Regions from separate parts of the Pseudomonas sp. TH37 genome, predicted to be linked through region 2. Evidence: riboswitches for the same ligand, from Rfam matches in the RefSeq annotation. Region 2 holds a riboswitch; the other holds the start of a gene.
What was found. A riboswitch is a leader RNA that binds a small molecule or an ion and turns the genes downstream of it on or off. The one in region 2 is predicted to bind cobalamin.

Region 1 (7,648 bases), on a different contig from region 2:
CGGCGTTGTCGAGCATCAGTAGATTGGTCAGCCACAGCGTCAGGCAATCCACCAGCAAGCAACGATCGGCACTGGCGTTTTCCCGCAGCACACGGGCCAGCTCCAGCGGTTCTTCGATCAACGCCCATTCAGCTGGACGGCGGGCGCGATGATGGGCCACCCGTTCATTCATTTCACCGTCCAAAGGTTGGCTGGTGGCGATGTAGATGACTTGGAGCTGACTGTCTGTCGCCAGTTTTTCAGCCAAGCGACTTTTGCCGGAGCGGGCGCCGCCGAGGATCAGTTGCAGCATGGTTTATTCCTTAAAATCTTCGGTGAGGCGACGGGCCTCATCGCGGGCAAGCCCGCTCCCACAAGGATCGAGGCTGTTCACAGATCTTTGTCCCCCCACGAAACCTGCGGGAGCGGGCTTGCCCGCGAAGGGGCCTGTGCAGCCACCTCAAATCCCACAGAGCTCACGCAGCAACGAAGTATCCAGATGCTTCTCCACCAGATCCGCCAGCCGTTCGATATCGCGCTCACGCAAGGCGTGGTAATCGACTTCCTGCACATCCTGCAACCCGGCCCAGCGCAACAGCGCACTGCACGCTGCCGGAGACTCGAACAGGCCATGCAGATACGTGCCGAAAATCTGCCCATCGACACTTTGCGCGCCATCGCAGCGACCATCGTCGAGCTGCACCGCGGCGTTTTCCAGCGCCGGCCCAGTGGTCACGCCGGCATGAATTTCATAGCCGCTGACCTGCGCATCTTCCAGCACCAGACGCCCACGCACATTGCGCAATTGCTTCTCTTCTTCGAGCCGAGTTTCGAACGCCAGCAAGCCCAAACCGGTACTGGAACCCGGTGCACCTTCGAGGCCCAGCGGATCATGCACCTGCTCGCCGAGCATTTGCAGACCGCCACAGATCCCCAACACTTTTCCACCGTAGCGCAAGTGCCGCGAAATAGCCGTTTCCCAACCGTTAGCCCGCAAGTACGCGAGGTCACTGCGCACGCTTTTCGAGCCGGGAAGAACGATCAGGTCGGCCGGCGGAATCGCCTGACCGGGGCCGATGAATTGCAGATCCACTTGCGGATGCAGGCGCAGCGGATCGAAATCGGTGTGGTTGCTGATACGCGGCAACACCGGCACCACCACGTTGAGCACTTGATCGGCCTTATCGGTCTGCCGCTGATCGAGACCATCCTCGGCCTCAAGATGCAGGTCCATCACATAAGGCAAAACGCCGATCACCGGTTTGCCAGTGCGCTCCTCCAGCCAATCGAGGCCTGGTTGCAGCAAGGCGATGTCACCGCGAAAACGGTTGATGATGAAACCTTTGACTCGCGCCTGTTCGCTGGGCGACAGCAGCTCCAGCGTACCGACCAAATGCGCGAAAACTCCACCGCGATTGATGTCGGCAATCAGCACCACCGGGCAGTCCACCGCCTCGGCAAATCCCATGTTGGCGATGTCGCCGGCGCGCAGGTTGATCTCTGCCGGCGAACCCGCCCCTTCGACCATCACCACCGGATACGCCGCGCTCAAACGTTTATGGGAGGCCAGCACCGCTTGCATGGCGATGGCTTTGTAGTCGTGATAAGCGACGGCATTCATGGTGGTGACCGCTCGCCCATGAATGATCACTTGGGCGCCGGTATCGCTATTGGGCTTGAGCAGCACCGGGTTCATGTCGGTGTGCGGTTCGAGGTTGGCGGCCTGAGCCTGCACCGCTTGAGCGCGGCCAATCTCGCCACCGTCGGCGGTCACCGCGCTGTTGAGGGCCATGTTCTGCGGTTTGAACGGCACGACGCTCACGCCCTGACGCGTCACCCAGCGACACAGCGCCGTCACCAGCGTGCTTTTACCGGCGTCCGATGTAGTGCCCTGCACCATCAAAGTCGCGCCTTGCACCATCAACGTAGTCATTGCGCTTCCTTAACGTAGGCTTCAAGCGCTTGCTCGAAACGCAGCCAATCCGCTTCATCGGCGGGCAAGCCAAACCGCACGCTGCTGTTGTGGGTGAACAACCGCAGCAGAATGCCGCGCCGGGCCATGAATTCATGCAGCGCTTCGGCGCACTCGGTGATCAGCCATTGGAACAATGCGCAGCCACCCTGAGGTTTGAAACCGTACTGTTCAAGCAGCAACGCTAGACGCTCGCCGGCCTCGTCAGTACGAATGCGCTGTCGAGTGTGCCCGTCCGTATCCGTCAGGCACGCCTGACCCAGCACTCGGGTCGGACCGCTGACCGCCCAAGGCCCGACCTGTTCGGCCAGCAGTTTGAGCAACTTGCGCTCGGCCAATACAAAACCCAGCCGCACACCGGCCAGGCCGAAAAATTTGCCAAAGGAGCGCAGCACGATCAAGCAGATCTGATTGGTGAATGGCGCCAGACTCAAATGCGGGGTGTTGTCCATGAACGCCTCGTCCACCACCAGCCAGCCACCGCGCTGGGCCAGCCGCGAATGCCAATCCAGCAGGCGAGCCGGGGTCAGGCTCAACCCCGTGGGATTGTTCGGGTTGACCACCACCAGCACGTCGAGGCTGTCGAGAAAGAAATCGACTTCCGACTCCAGCACTTCACGCACGATGTAACCGTTGCGACGCCAGGCTTCGGCGTGTTCGGCGTAACACGGCGACAGCACGCCGACCTTGCCAGCCCGGCGCAAACGCGGCAGCAGCTGGATCGCCATTTGCGAACCGGCCACCGGCAACACTTGGGCCGCACCGTAATAGTCGCAGGCAGCCTGCTCCAGACCGTCATCGGTTTCCGGCAACCGCGCCCAGGCCCGCAGCGGGATGTCCGGGACCGGGAATGGCCAAGGTGCCAGGCCACTGGACAGGTCGAGCCAATCGGCTTCGGCAATACCGTATTCAAGCGCCGCCTTGCGCAAGCGACCACCGTGCTCAAGCATAGAACTCAGCCCCCACGCAGAGAATCAGCAGCCATAACCATACCCCGCGCTGGACCAATTGCCAGCCACGGTCGATGGAATCGGCATCCGCCGGCACGCCTTCGCCCAATTGCGGACGTTGATGCAGTTCACCGTGATAAATCGCCGCCCCACCCAACTCGACACCCAGCGCACCGGCACCGGCCGCCATCACCGGCCCGGCATTCGGGCTATCCCAGGTCGGGCCCTGGGTACGCCAGCACTTCAGCGCCAGTCGGGTTTTGCCCAGCAACGCGTAGGTCAACGCCACCAGGCGCGCGGGAATGTAGTTCAGAACATCATCGATCTTCGCTGCCGCCCAACCAAAACGTTCGAAGCGTTCGTTGCGATAACCCCACATCGCATCGAGAGTGTTGCTCAGACGATAGAGCACCACGCCGGGCGCACCCGCCACGGCAAACCAGAACAGCGCGGCGAACACTGCATCGCTGCCGTTCTCCAGCACCGACTCGGTGGCGGCGCGGGCAACTTCGGTTTCATCCAGTTCGCTGGTTTGACGGCTGACCAGATAACCAACACGTTTGCGCGCCTCGATCAGATCATCGCTGCGCAGGGCCTTGGCCACCGGCTCGACATGCTCGCCGAGACTGCGCATGCCAAGGGCGCAATAGAGCACGAGAATCTCGACGATCCAGCCAACGTAAGGCGTCCAGGAAAGTGCGGTGGCCAACAAGGTCAGCGGCACGACCGCCATCACCCAGGCCGTAACGCCATGACTGCGCCAGCCGCGGCCACCGTAGTTGAAACGTTGCTCGATGCGATCGGCAAAACGACCGAACGCCACCAGCGGATGCCAGCGTTTGGGTTCACCCAGCAGCGCATCCAGCGCGACCGCGGCGACACTCAACAACGCCACACTCATTGACTCACTCCCCAATAATTTTCATACAGCAACTCGCTGAGTGGACGCGCCTGCGCCCAGCCTTCGAGTACCAACATCGGCGCCGGATAGAATTCCTTGACCGGCCCCAGGCAAAGAACGGCCAAAGGCTTGGCCCCGCTCGGTAAACCCAGCAAGTCCGCCAGCGCTTGCGGCTCGAACAATGACACCCAGCCCATGCCCAAGCCTTCGGCGCGGGACGCGAGCCAAAGGTTCTGGATGGCGCAGGACAACGAGGCCATGTCCATTTCCGGCAATGTACGACGGCCGAAGATATGCCGCTCGCGATCGTCCATCAGCGCGGCGACCAGCACCTCGGCGCAGTCGTTGATGCCTTCGACCTTGAGCTTCATGAATTCGTCGGAGCGTTCGCCGAGGGCTTCGGCGGTGCGGATGCGTTCTTCTTCCACCAGCTGCTGAATCTTGCCGCGCAGTGCCCGGTCGCTGATGCGGATGAAACGCCAAGGCTGCATCAGGCCGACACTTGGCGCCTGATGCGCGGCCTCGAGCAGACGCCTCAGCAACTCAGGCTCGACGGTGCCTCCGCTGAAATGCCGCATGTCGCGGCGTTCGGCGATGGCTCGGTAAACAGCTGCGCGTTCGGCTTCGGAAAATGCGTTGTCCGTCATGGCCTCTTCGCGAGCAAGCCCGCTCCCACATTTGAAATGCGTTCCCCTGTGGGAGCGGGCTTGCTCGCGAAGGCGGCCTCAAGGTCAGGCACAAACAGCGCGGCAATCGCCGATGGATTGGACGGAAAATAAAAATGCACATAAGAGGCTGTCATCCGCCCCTCGCGATAAACCGCCTCCGCCCCTCGCCCGCCATTCGGGCTCAGCCCACGAGCAATTGGCTCAAGTTCAGTGCTGGTCAACGAGTGGTGATAGGTGTGCCCACGCAGCAAACCTTCCGGCAATTCGACCGCCTGCAAGGCCAACGCGGCAAGACGCTTCTGCATCACCGCATCACCGGCCAGCAAACCGACCAGTTCAGCGCGAGTGCCCTCGACATCGGTCAATGAGTCGAGCAAATACAGCATGCCGCCACACTCGGCGAGCAACGGTTTACCCGCCGCGTGATGAGCGCGGATCGCGGTCAGCATCGGCGTGTTTTGTGACAACGCCACATGGTGCAATTCAGGGTAACCGCCCGGCAGATAAAGACTGTCTGCCTCCGGTAACGCGGTGTCGCGGATCGGCGAGAAGAAAGACAATTCGGCGCCCATGGCCCGCAGCAGATCCAGGCTCGCGCCGTAGGTAAACGCAAAAGCTTCGTCCCGGGCTACGGCAATCCGTACACCGGCCAGCAACGGTTCGGCTGCGATCATTTCAGGCGCGGCGAATTCCACGGCCGGCGGTAGAGCCACATCGCAACTGCTGGCCAGTGACTCGGCCGCCGCATCGAGACGCAGGTCGAGATCATTCAGCTCGCTGGCCTGAACCAGACCGAGATGCCGACTCGGCAATTCGATCCCGGTCTCCCGGGACAACGCTCCGTACCAGCGCAAGCCTTCAGTCAGGCTGCCTTCGAGCAACTGCGCATGGCGTACAGTGCCGACCCGGTTGGCCAGTACACCGGCAAACGGCAAGTCCGGCTGATAGCGCGCAAGGCCCAGGGCCAGCGCACCAAACGTCTGCGCCATGGCGGTGCCGTCGATCACGCCGAGCACCGGCACACCGAAGTGCCGCGCCAGATCGGCGCTGGACGGCGTACCGTCGAACAGCCCCATGACGCCTTCGATGAGGATCAGATCGGCTTCGCCAGCGGCCTCCCACAATAGACGCCGACTTTCCTGCTCGCCGACCATCCACATGTCGAGTTGATAGACCGGTGCGCCGCTGGCGCGCTCGAGAATCATCGGGTCGAGAAAGTCCGGGCCGCATTTGAACACGCGAACCTTGCGCCCCTGATTGCGATGCAAACGGGCAAGCGCGGCGGTGACGGTGGTCTTGCCCTGACCGGAGGCCGGCGCGGCGATCAGTACCGCCGGGCAATGACGTGGTTGACTCACAACTCGACGCCTTTTTGCGCTTTGATTCCGGCCTGGAAGGCGTGCTTGATCATGCCCATTTCAGTGACGGTGTCGGCCAGCTCGATCATCTCCGGCTTGGCGCCACGACCGGTGACTACCACATGCTGCATCGGCGGACGGGCCTGCAAGTCGCTGAGCACCTGATCGAGATCGAGGTAGCCGTGCTTGAGGGCGATGTTCAACTCATCGAGCACCACGAGGCCAATGGCCGGATCACGCAGCAATTCGCGGGACACCGCCCAGGCGGCTTCGGCGGCGGCAATGTCACGCTGGCGATCCTGGGTTTCCCAAGTGAAGCCCTCGCCCATCACATGAAAACGCACCTGTTCCGGAAAGCGCCGGAAGAACAGCTCCTCGCCGGTGCTGGTGCGCCCCTTGATGAACTGCACCACGCCGCATTGCATGCCGTGGCCCATGGCCCGCGAAAGCATGCCGAACGCCGAGCTGCTCTTGCCCTTGCCGTTGCCGGAAAGCACCAGCAGCAAACCGCATTCATTCGGGGAGTTGGCGATGCGTTCGTCGATCACCGCTTTTTTGCGCAGCATGCGCGCCAGGTGGCGTTCGTCACGATCGGGGGTATCAGTCATGGGGGAGCTCTCCGTTGAGGCTGGATAACGGCGGGCAGGCACAAGAATAGACGGCAAGAAGCCTGGCATCGCCCACCGTGATGCCGTTGGATGAATCAGGCCGGTCTCCGGGCTCATGAGCGGCTTGCGCCTGACTGCGCGCCTTCCCATGTCGACAGTCGACACAGTGGCTAGGGCCAGGCCCTTGCACAGTCTTCACTCATTTACCGTTGCGGGGGCAGCGCCGGGATCATGACTCTTCGTCGCTTGAAGATAGTCACTCACCGGCTTCCCTGTTTCACTCTGTCGGCCACCGCCACAGAGCACCTGAAACAAGCCGCGAAGGTTAGAGGGTTGGGGGTGGAGCGTCAATTGAAGACAAAGCTCGGGCGAGCGATATACTGCCGCCGATCAAATTTCTGACACCCAACTTGCACCACACTGTCAGCAGTGATATCAAAGCGCCACAACCCAACATCACAATTACAAGGGTGAGCAACATGCAAGGCATGATCATCAGCAATCCGAAGCTGGAATTCCTGCGACCGGTGCTGGAACGCTGGTTTGACTGTATCGACCGCTACAACGCTGTACGCGGCGATAACGACACACCTTATTGGTACGACGAAAAAGCCAACCTCGGCCTGCTCTCCGCCGCAGCCTGGATGGCAGAAATGGTCACCTTGCAACAAACGCCGACGCGCAAGCAGAACGAAGAAGGCGAACGCAACGGCCGCGCCGATCTGTTTATCGCCACTCCCGAAGCCACCGCCGAACAACGCGCCTACCTTCAAGCCACTCAACGCTGGCCGCGGGTCAACAGCCTGAACCTGACTCAGGCGCTGCAGGACATCACCAGCGAGGCCAAGAGGATCAGCTACGCCAGCGACCTGAAACTCGGTTGCCTGTTCGTTGCGCCGCAAAAAGCTCAGCAGAGCGCTACACCGGAAGAACTCCAGGACATGCTCGACGACCTGCAAAAGGAACCCAGCTGCGCCGTGGCCTGGTATTTCCCGTACGCCTATCGCAAGTTGCGCAATGAAGCCGGCAACTACCATCCGGGCATCGCCGTGCTGCTCAAGGAAGCCCGCGGCTGACGGGTTGAACCATCGAACGTCTACGCTTCTCTATGATTACGTCAATGCATTCATAGGGAAGATCAGTAATGCGCAAACCCCAGCTCGTTTTCATCATCGCGCTCGCCGGAGGGCTCGCCGCCTGTGGTGAAACCTC
Region 2 (7,648 bases):
AAATTTTGGGGCTGCTTCGCAACCCAACGGGGGCAAGCCCCCTCGCCACAGGTCGCTCCCACAGTGATCAGTGCATCTTTCCCGACAAAAATACTAGGACTTTGTCCGGCGCGATGATTGGCGTAAACTGCGTCCAAGCCTGCGAGGAGTTTCCATGACCGCTATTACCATTACCGACGCCGCCCACGATTACCTGGCTGATCTGCTCTCCAAGCAGAACACCCCGGGCATCGGCATCCGCGTCTTTATCACCCAGCCTGGCACCCAGTACGCCGAAACCTGCATTGCCTACTGCAAGCCGGGGGAAGAAAAACCTGAAGACACGGCGCTGGGGCTCAAAAGCTTCACCGCTTACATCGACTCGTTCAGCGAAGCATTCCTGGACGATGCGGTAGTCGACTACGCCACCGACCGTATGGGCGGCCAACTGACCATCAAGGCGCCAAACGCCAAAGTACCGATGGTCAACGCCGACAGCCCGGTCAACGAGCGCATCAACTACTACCTGCAAACCGAAATCAACCCGGGGCTGGCCAGCCACGGCGGTCAGGTCAGCCTGATCGATGTGGTCGAAGACGGCATCGCCGTGTTGAAATTCGGCGGCGGCTGCCAGGGCTGCGGCCAGGCAGACGTCACCCTGCGCGAAGGCATCGAGCGCACCTTGCTCGAGCGTATTCCTGAGCTCAAGGGCGTTCGTGACGTGACCGACCACACGCAGAAAGAAAACGCCTACTACTAAGGTGTTCGCTGCAAAAACGAAAAAACGGTGCCCGTGAGCGCCGTTTTTTTATGGGTGATCGATAACCTGTGGCGAGGGGGCTTGCCCCCGTTGGGTCGCGAAGCGGCCCTCTACATTTTTCCGATGCACCGAGTTGTCTGGTTTACGACTGCTGCGCAGCCGAACGGGGGCAAGCCCCCTCGCCACAGGGAGTGGTTGGCTCAAGGGGGGGGTGGCTCAAGGGCGATACAAATGCGCATGCCCCGCGCGATACAACGACGATTCACTGAAATGATCGCTGCCCAACACCCGGCCCACCAGAATCAGCGCCGTGCGGCGAAATCCCTTGGCTTCAACCTTCCCGGCAATATCCGCCAGCGTCCCCACCACCCAATCCTGATCCGGCCAGGTTGCCCGATGAATCACCGCTATCGGGCAATCGGCGCCGTAGTGCGGGAGCAATTCGACGAGGATCTTCTCCAGATGATTGACCCCCAAGTGGATCGCCATGGTCGCCCCATGCTGCGCCAGACTGCCCAGCTCTTCACCGGCCGGCATCGCGGTCTTGTCGGCGTAGCGGGTCAGAATCACGCTTTGTGACACGTCCGGCAAGGTCAGTTCAGCACCTAAAAGCGCTGCGCAGGCTGCGGTGGCGGTGACGCCGGGAATGATTTCGAAAGGGATCTCGAGTTCACGCAAGTAGCGAATCTGCTCGCCAATCGCGCCGTACAGGCTCGGATCGCCGGAATGCACCCGGGCCACGTCCTGGCCGTTGGCATGGGCGGTCTTGATCAGCTCGATGATCTGTTCCAGGTGCAATTCGGCGCTGTTGACCACCTGTTCGGCCCGGTGGCCCTCCAGCACGGCGGCGGGCACCAGGGAGCCTGCATAGATGATGACCGGGCAGCTACGAATTAGCCGCTGGCCTTTGACGGTGATCAGTTCCGGGTCGCCGGGGCCTGCGCCAATGAAGTAGACGGTCATCGTCGTTTCCTGTCAGAAAAAGGGTATGGGCACGCTTCAGATGAAGATTGCTCATGATCGAAGGCGGGGATTATCGGGGATTTTACGCGGCGCTGGCCAATGCAAGGGTGGCCTGGGCGTATTTTTGTCGTGGAATCAGCAACTTTGCCGGTGCCTGAGCCAACTGTTCGGCCAATGCCAGTGCGGCACTTTCCGCTACGCCGTAACAGCCGGTGCGTTCGAACGCGATGTCCGAGTGGTGGCTGAGTTGCGGTTCATAACCGGCCAATTGTTCGCTGCTGAAATACATCAACGGCAATGCCAGTTGTTCGGCCAGTTCGATCAGGGCGGGCTCTTCGCGCTTGAGATCGATACTGGCCAAGGCCTTGATCTCACGAAGCTCGATTTGATGGGCCTGTAACGCCTGATCAAGCAGCGCCCGCAGCGTGCTGACGGGGCAGCCGCGCTGGCAGCCCAGGCCGACCACCAGGGTCGGCGCTGCGCTGACGTCAGTCATGCGGAGTATTGGCCATCGCTTTTGCGGCGGAACAACCAGGCGCTGATCAGGCCCAGGGCCAGCCAGAACGCCATGTTGGTCAGCTGCGAAGCGATTTTGAACTGCGCTTCCAGGGCTTCCGGAGCCAGCATGGAATGCACTTCCGGTTGTGGCGCGCCAATGACGTGCGGAACGGCGAGAATCGCTACGCCGAGGATCTTCATCAGCCAGTGGCGGCTGAACACGATCAGCGCGATGCCTACAGCAGTGGATGCGGCAGTGCCAATCCACCAGATCTGCCGTTGCGCCAGATCCGCAGCAGCGGTGCCCGGCAGCTCAGGTGGCAGGCCGAGGGTGGGCGCCAGCACGAATGTCGCATAACCGGCCAGACCCCAGAGCAGGCCCTGAGAGGTACGGCGTGGGGCGCGCAAGGTGTAGAGGCCCGCGAGCATCAAAGCGAAACCGACCGCTACCACCAGATTGCCGCCGGTGGTCGACAGCACGCGCTGCCAGCCGTCTTCCGGCTCCCAGGCTTCGGCATCGTGAGTGTGAGCGGTGACAGCACCCGCGGCGTGCTCGTGAATTTCAACAGCGGCTGGCTCGGATTTTTCGTAGGTCTCGGCCTGCAAAATCAGCGGGGCCACCCAGAAACTTTGCAGCAGGGTCAACAGCAGGGCGGCCAGCAGCCCTGTGAAGCCTGCGGTTTGCGCAATACGCTTGATCATGTCAGCAGGTCTCAATGGCACGGAAAGGCAGAACTGTGACGGGTATCGTGCGCGGCGTTATGCACCGCTTCGATGTGCGAGAAACCGGCGAAATACACAAGGCACGCGCCAAGGATCGACGCACAAAAAGCGGCGGTCAGGCGTTGGCTCAGGGTAGTGGTGGTGCTGATCGTGATCTTTTTATCGGTGTTGCTGCCGGTGCTGCTGATGATCGACATGGCGCTTCCCTCTGGTCTGTCAGCGGGTGAATAGAGCGCATGAAAACCTCCGCACGCCGGGGCACGCAGAGATTTCGAACAGCGCCCGCCCACCGCGGGTTTGTTATTCAGTGAACGTAAAAGTCACTTTGTGTTGCGGGCCGGTCTCCGGGCTCGCGAGGGGCAGGGCTTGCGCCGAAACCTGCAAGCATCACCTTCCCATGCCGTATGACGGGCACAGTGGATCTGACGCTTCACTCGCTTACCGTTGCGGGGGCAGCACCGGACTGACATGGCTTTAGAGTAAAGCACATGATTCACCGGTTTCCCGTTTCACCCTGTGAAGGGCACCCGTAACAAGGCGTGTAGGAGAGCATGGGCGGGGGTTGGGCGTCAATTGGCATGGGTTCTCAACTCGGAACCCAGTCGCCTGCATCGCGGGCAAGCCACGCTCCCACAAGGGAATGCGATCAACTGTGGGAGCGGGCTTGCCCGCGATGGCGTCATCCCAGCCTCCACAGAACGCGGCATGAACATTGACCCGCCCCCACACGATGCGTAGCCTTGCGCTTTCGAGGTTCTTCGGCGTCTGCCGAAGCTAAGAAGGGAACGCGGTCGATGCCGCGGCTGCCCCCGCAACTGTGAACGGTGATGTTCGCTGCCACGCCACTGCAAACCCTGATCCATCAGGTTCGCGGGAAGGCGCAGCAAGCGCCAGTCGAACGATTGGCACACCGTCAGCCAGGAGACCTGCCTCGACACAGATTCTCACTACAACCGGGCGGGGTGATCCGGTGGCGGAACTCTTGCGCGCGTGCACCTGCCGCTGCGATTGTCGTCCCGTATGCCCGCCACCTTGCCAAAGGGCATCCGATGAAAACACTGGCCAAACTCCCCGTCACCATCGTTACCGGCTTCCTCGGCTCGGGCAAAACCACCTTGCTGCGCCACATGCTCGACAACGCCCAGGGCCGTCGCATCGCGGTGATCGTCAACGAGTTTGGCGAGCTGGGCATCGACGGCGAAATCCTCAAGCAGTGCTCGATCGGTTGCACCGAAGAAGAAGCCAACGGTCGCGTCTACGAACTGGCCAACGGCTGCCTGTGCTGCACGGTTCAGGAAGAATTCTTCCCGGTGATGCGCGAACTGGTCGCTCGTCGCGGCGACCTCGACCACATCCTCATCGAAACTTCGGGCCTGGCCCTGCCAAAACCTTTGGTTCAAGCCTTCCAGTGGCCAGAAATCCGCAGCGCCTGTACGGTTGACGCGGTGATCACCGTGGTCGACAGCCCGGCCGTGGCTGCTGGCACCTTCGCTGCCTTCCCGGATCAGGTCGATGCCCAGCGCAAACTCGACCCGAACCTGGACCACGAATCGCCGCTGCATGAGCTGTTCGCCGACCAACTGGCCAGCGCCGACCTGGTGATCCTCAACAAGGCCGACCTGATCAGCGCTGAAGACCTGGCCCGCGTGCGCCTGGAAGTCGCCGAAGAACTGCCGCCAGCGGTGAAAGTCATCGAAGCCAGCAGCGGTCGTCTGCCATTGGACGTGCTGATCGGCCTGGGCGCCGGTTCCGAAGAACACATCGACAGCCGTCACAGCCATCACGATCATCACCATGAAGGTGAAGACGACCACGACCATGACGCGTTTGATTCCATCTCGATCGAGCTGCCACAAGCCGACGAAAGCCTGCTGATGGATGCGCTGACTCAATTGGTGGTCCAGCACGGCATCCTTCGGGTCAAAGGTTTTGCAGCAGTGCCGAACAAGCCGATGCGTCTGCTGATCCAGGGCGTGGGCACGCGCTTCGACAAGCACTTCGACCGTCAGTGGGGCGCTGAAGAAGCGCGCACCACCCGTCTGGTGTTAATCGGTCAGGACCTGGACGCCGCTGCGCTCGAAGCGCAATTGCGCGCAGCGCTCAGCGTTTAAACCATGCACCTGCTCAGGACCCAGCCCGGCGGTTTCGTGTCGGATGACAACATTGCCGACCTTGGACAAACCCCCGCCGAGCTGGTGATCCTGTGCAGCGGCGATTCCAGCCTGGCGTTGCTCGCCGAAGCGGCGCAACAGTTGCCCGACGATTACCCGAGCGTGCGCCTGGCCAACCCGATGCAGGTGCAGAATCACGCCTCGGTCGATCTCTACGTCGACGAAGTGCTGCGCCACGCCAAGGTGATTCTGATCTCGCTGCACGGCGGCATCGCCTATTGGCGTTATGGCATCGAGCGTCTGGTGGAATTGTCCGAGCGCGGCGTGCAGCTGATTCTGGTGCCGGGGGATGATCGCCCGGACCCGGAACTCAGTGACCTGAGCACCGTCACCGCGCAAGACCGCGACCGGCTCTGGCACTTCCTGCGTCAGGGCGGCATGGCCAATGCGCTCGACCTGTTTCGCTGCCTCGCCAGTCGCTGGCTGGGCCGTGACTACCCATGGTCCGAGCCGCAAACCCTGCCACGCACCGCGATTTACCACCCGCAAAAAAGCCCCGCAGAACTGAAGGATTGGCAAGCCGACTGGCAAGCTGATCAGCCGGTGGCGGCGGTGCTGTTTTACCGCTCGCATTTGCAGGCGGCGAACACCGATTTCATCGATATTTTCTGCCAGCGTTTGCAAGCGGCGGGGTTGAATCCGTTGCCGATTGCGCTGGCCAGTCTGAAAGAGCCCGGCTGCCTGACGGTGGTTGAGGACTTGCTGGATGAAGTCGAGGCGGGGGTGATTCTCAACACCACCGGTTTCGCCCAGTCCAGTCCCGAAGCGCCGCACTTGCGACCGTTTCGCCGCAATATCCCGGTTATCCAGGCGATCTGCGCCCAGGACAATGAACCCGGTTGGCGCGCCAGCGAGCAGGGCCTTGGTCCTCGCGATCTGGCGATGCACATCGCGCTGCCGGAACTGGACGGCCGGATCATCAGCCGGCCGATCAGTTTCAAGGATCTGGCCTGGCGCAGTGAGCGCAGTCAATCCGACGTGGTCTGCTACCGGCCTGCACCTGAGCGCATGGATTTTGTCGCCGAACTGGCGCGGCGCTGGATCGATCTGGCGCGAGTGCCCAATGGCGAAAAACGCATCGCCCTGATCCTCGCCAACTACCCGACTCGCGATGGGCGTATCGGCAATGGTGTCGGCCTCGACACTCCCGCCGCGGCGCTGAATATTCTGCGTGCGCTTCATAAAGAAGGTTATCCGCTGCCGGCCGAGTTGCCGGACAGCGGTACCGCGCTGATCCAGCAATTGCTCGGCGGCGTCAGCAACGACCTCGACACCCTCGACCAGCGTCCCTGCCATCAAAGCCTCGGGCTGGACGACTACAACCTGATGTTCAACGCGCTGCCCGAGGCCAATCGCCAAGCCGTACTGGAACGTTGGGGCACACCCGAAAACGATCCAATGTTCCGTGGCGGACGAATGATGATTGCCGGTCTGCGCTTCGGCCTGACCTTCGTCGGCATTCAACCGGCCCGGGGTTATCAAGTCGATCCAAGTGCTGTCTATCACGACCCGGACCTGGTGCCGCCCCACGGCTATCTCGCTTTCTACTTCTGGTTGCGCAACACCTACGGCGCTCACGGCGTGATTCACGTCGGCAAACACGGCAACCTCGAATGGCTACCGGGCAAGGGCGTCGGGCTGTCGGAAAATTGCTGGCCGGACGCATTGCTCGGACCGCTGCCGAACATCTATCCATTTATCGTCAACGACCCGGGCGAGGGCGCCCAGGCCAAGCGCCGCACCCAGGCGGTGATCATCGATCACCTGATGCCGCCGCTGACCCGCGCTGAAACCTACGGTCCGCTGCGCAATCTCGAATTGTTGGCCGACGAATATTACGAAGCGCAATTGCTCGATCCACGCCGCGCCCGAGAGTTGCAGCGCGACATCCTGCAACTGGTGCGCGACACGCACATCGACCGCGAACTGCAACTGGACGAAAAGCTCGACAGTGACGCCGATGCGGCGATCTGGTTGCCGCGTCTGGACACGTATCTGTGCGATTTGAAGGAGTCGCAGATCCGCGATGGCCTGCACGTGTTTGGCGAGTCGCCGGTCGGTCGGTTGCGCATCGACACCTTGTTGGCCTTGCTGCGTATTCCTCGTGGCGATGGTCGTGGGGCGCAATCGAGCTTGTTGCGGGCGCTGGCCAAGGCGTTCGCGTTGGGGTTTGATCCATTGGATTGTGCGTTGGCTGAGCCTTGGGTCGGGCTGCGTCCGGATGCCCTGTTGTCGGTCAGCGATGAGCTATGGCGCACAGCGGGCGATACCCGCGAGCGACTGGAGCTATTTGCCGCTGAACTGATCTTGCTGACACTGAACCCATCTCAAGCCCACCGCGCCCCCTGTGGGAGCGGGCTTGCCCGCGAAGGCGGCGTGTCAGTCGACATTGATTTATCTGACCCACCGCTATCGCGGGCAAGCCCGCTCCCACAGGGTCTTGCGTGGGCTGACGTCAGCGCCATCCTTGAGAGCCTGCGCGAAGTGGTTGCCCCACGCCTGGACGCCTGCGGCCCAGCGGAAATCCGCGGTCTGCTCGACGCTCTCAGCGGCC

Region 1: it holds a riboswitch for cobalamin, as region 2 does, so the genes downstream of both, cobO (cob(I)yrinic acid a,c-diamide adenosyltransferase) here and cobW (cobalamin biosynthesis protein CobW) in region 2, are expected to answer to the same signal.

What each region holds. Positions count from the first base shown of each region.
Region 1 is NZ_JAEKFD010000001.1:302,881-310,528, forward strand. Features, by position in the region: gene cobU (bifunctional adenosylcobinamide kinase/adenosylcobinamide-phosphate guanylyltransferase) at 1-292, opposite strand, end outside; gene JFU11_RS01440 (cobyric acid synthase) at 440-1,903, opposite strand; gene cobD (threonine-phosphate decarboxylase CobD) at 1,909-2,901, opposite strand; gene cbiB (adenosylcobinamide-phosphate synthase CbiB) at 2,894-3,802, opposite strand; gene bluB (5,6-dimethylbenzimidazole synthase) at 3,799-4,449, opposite strand; gene JFU11_RS01460 (cobyrinate a,c-diamide synthase) at 4,446-5,828, opposite strand; gene cobO (cob(I)yrinic acid a,c-diamide adenosyltransferase) at 5,825-6,436, opposite strand; cobalamin riboswitch at 6,517-6,761, opposite strand; gene JFU11_RS01470 (hypothetical protein) at 6,916-7,512, shown strand; gene JFU11_RS01475 (sorbosone dehydrogenase family protein) at 7,581-7,648, shown strand, end outside.
Region 2 is NZ_JAEKFD010000012.1:94,093-101,740, reverse strand. Features, by position in the region: gene nfuA (Fe-S biogenesis protein NfuA) at 155-739, shown strand; gene cobM (precorrin-4 C(11)-methyltransferase) at 956-1,702, opposite strand; gene JFU11_RS24935 (cobalamin biosynthesis protein) at 1,785-2,198, opposite strand; gene JFU11_RS24930 (CbtA family protein) at 2,195-2,902, opposite strand; gene JFU11_RS24925 (CbtB-domain containing protein) at 2,914-3,120, opposite strand; cobalamin riboswitch at 3,241-3,469, opposite strand; cobalamin riboswitch at 3,658-3,872, shown strand; gene cobW (cobalamin biosynthesis protein CobW) at 3,973-5,034, shown strand; gene cobN (cobaltochelatase subunit CobN) at 5,038-7,648, shown strand, end outside.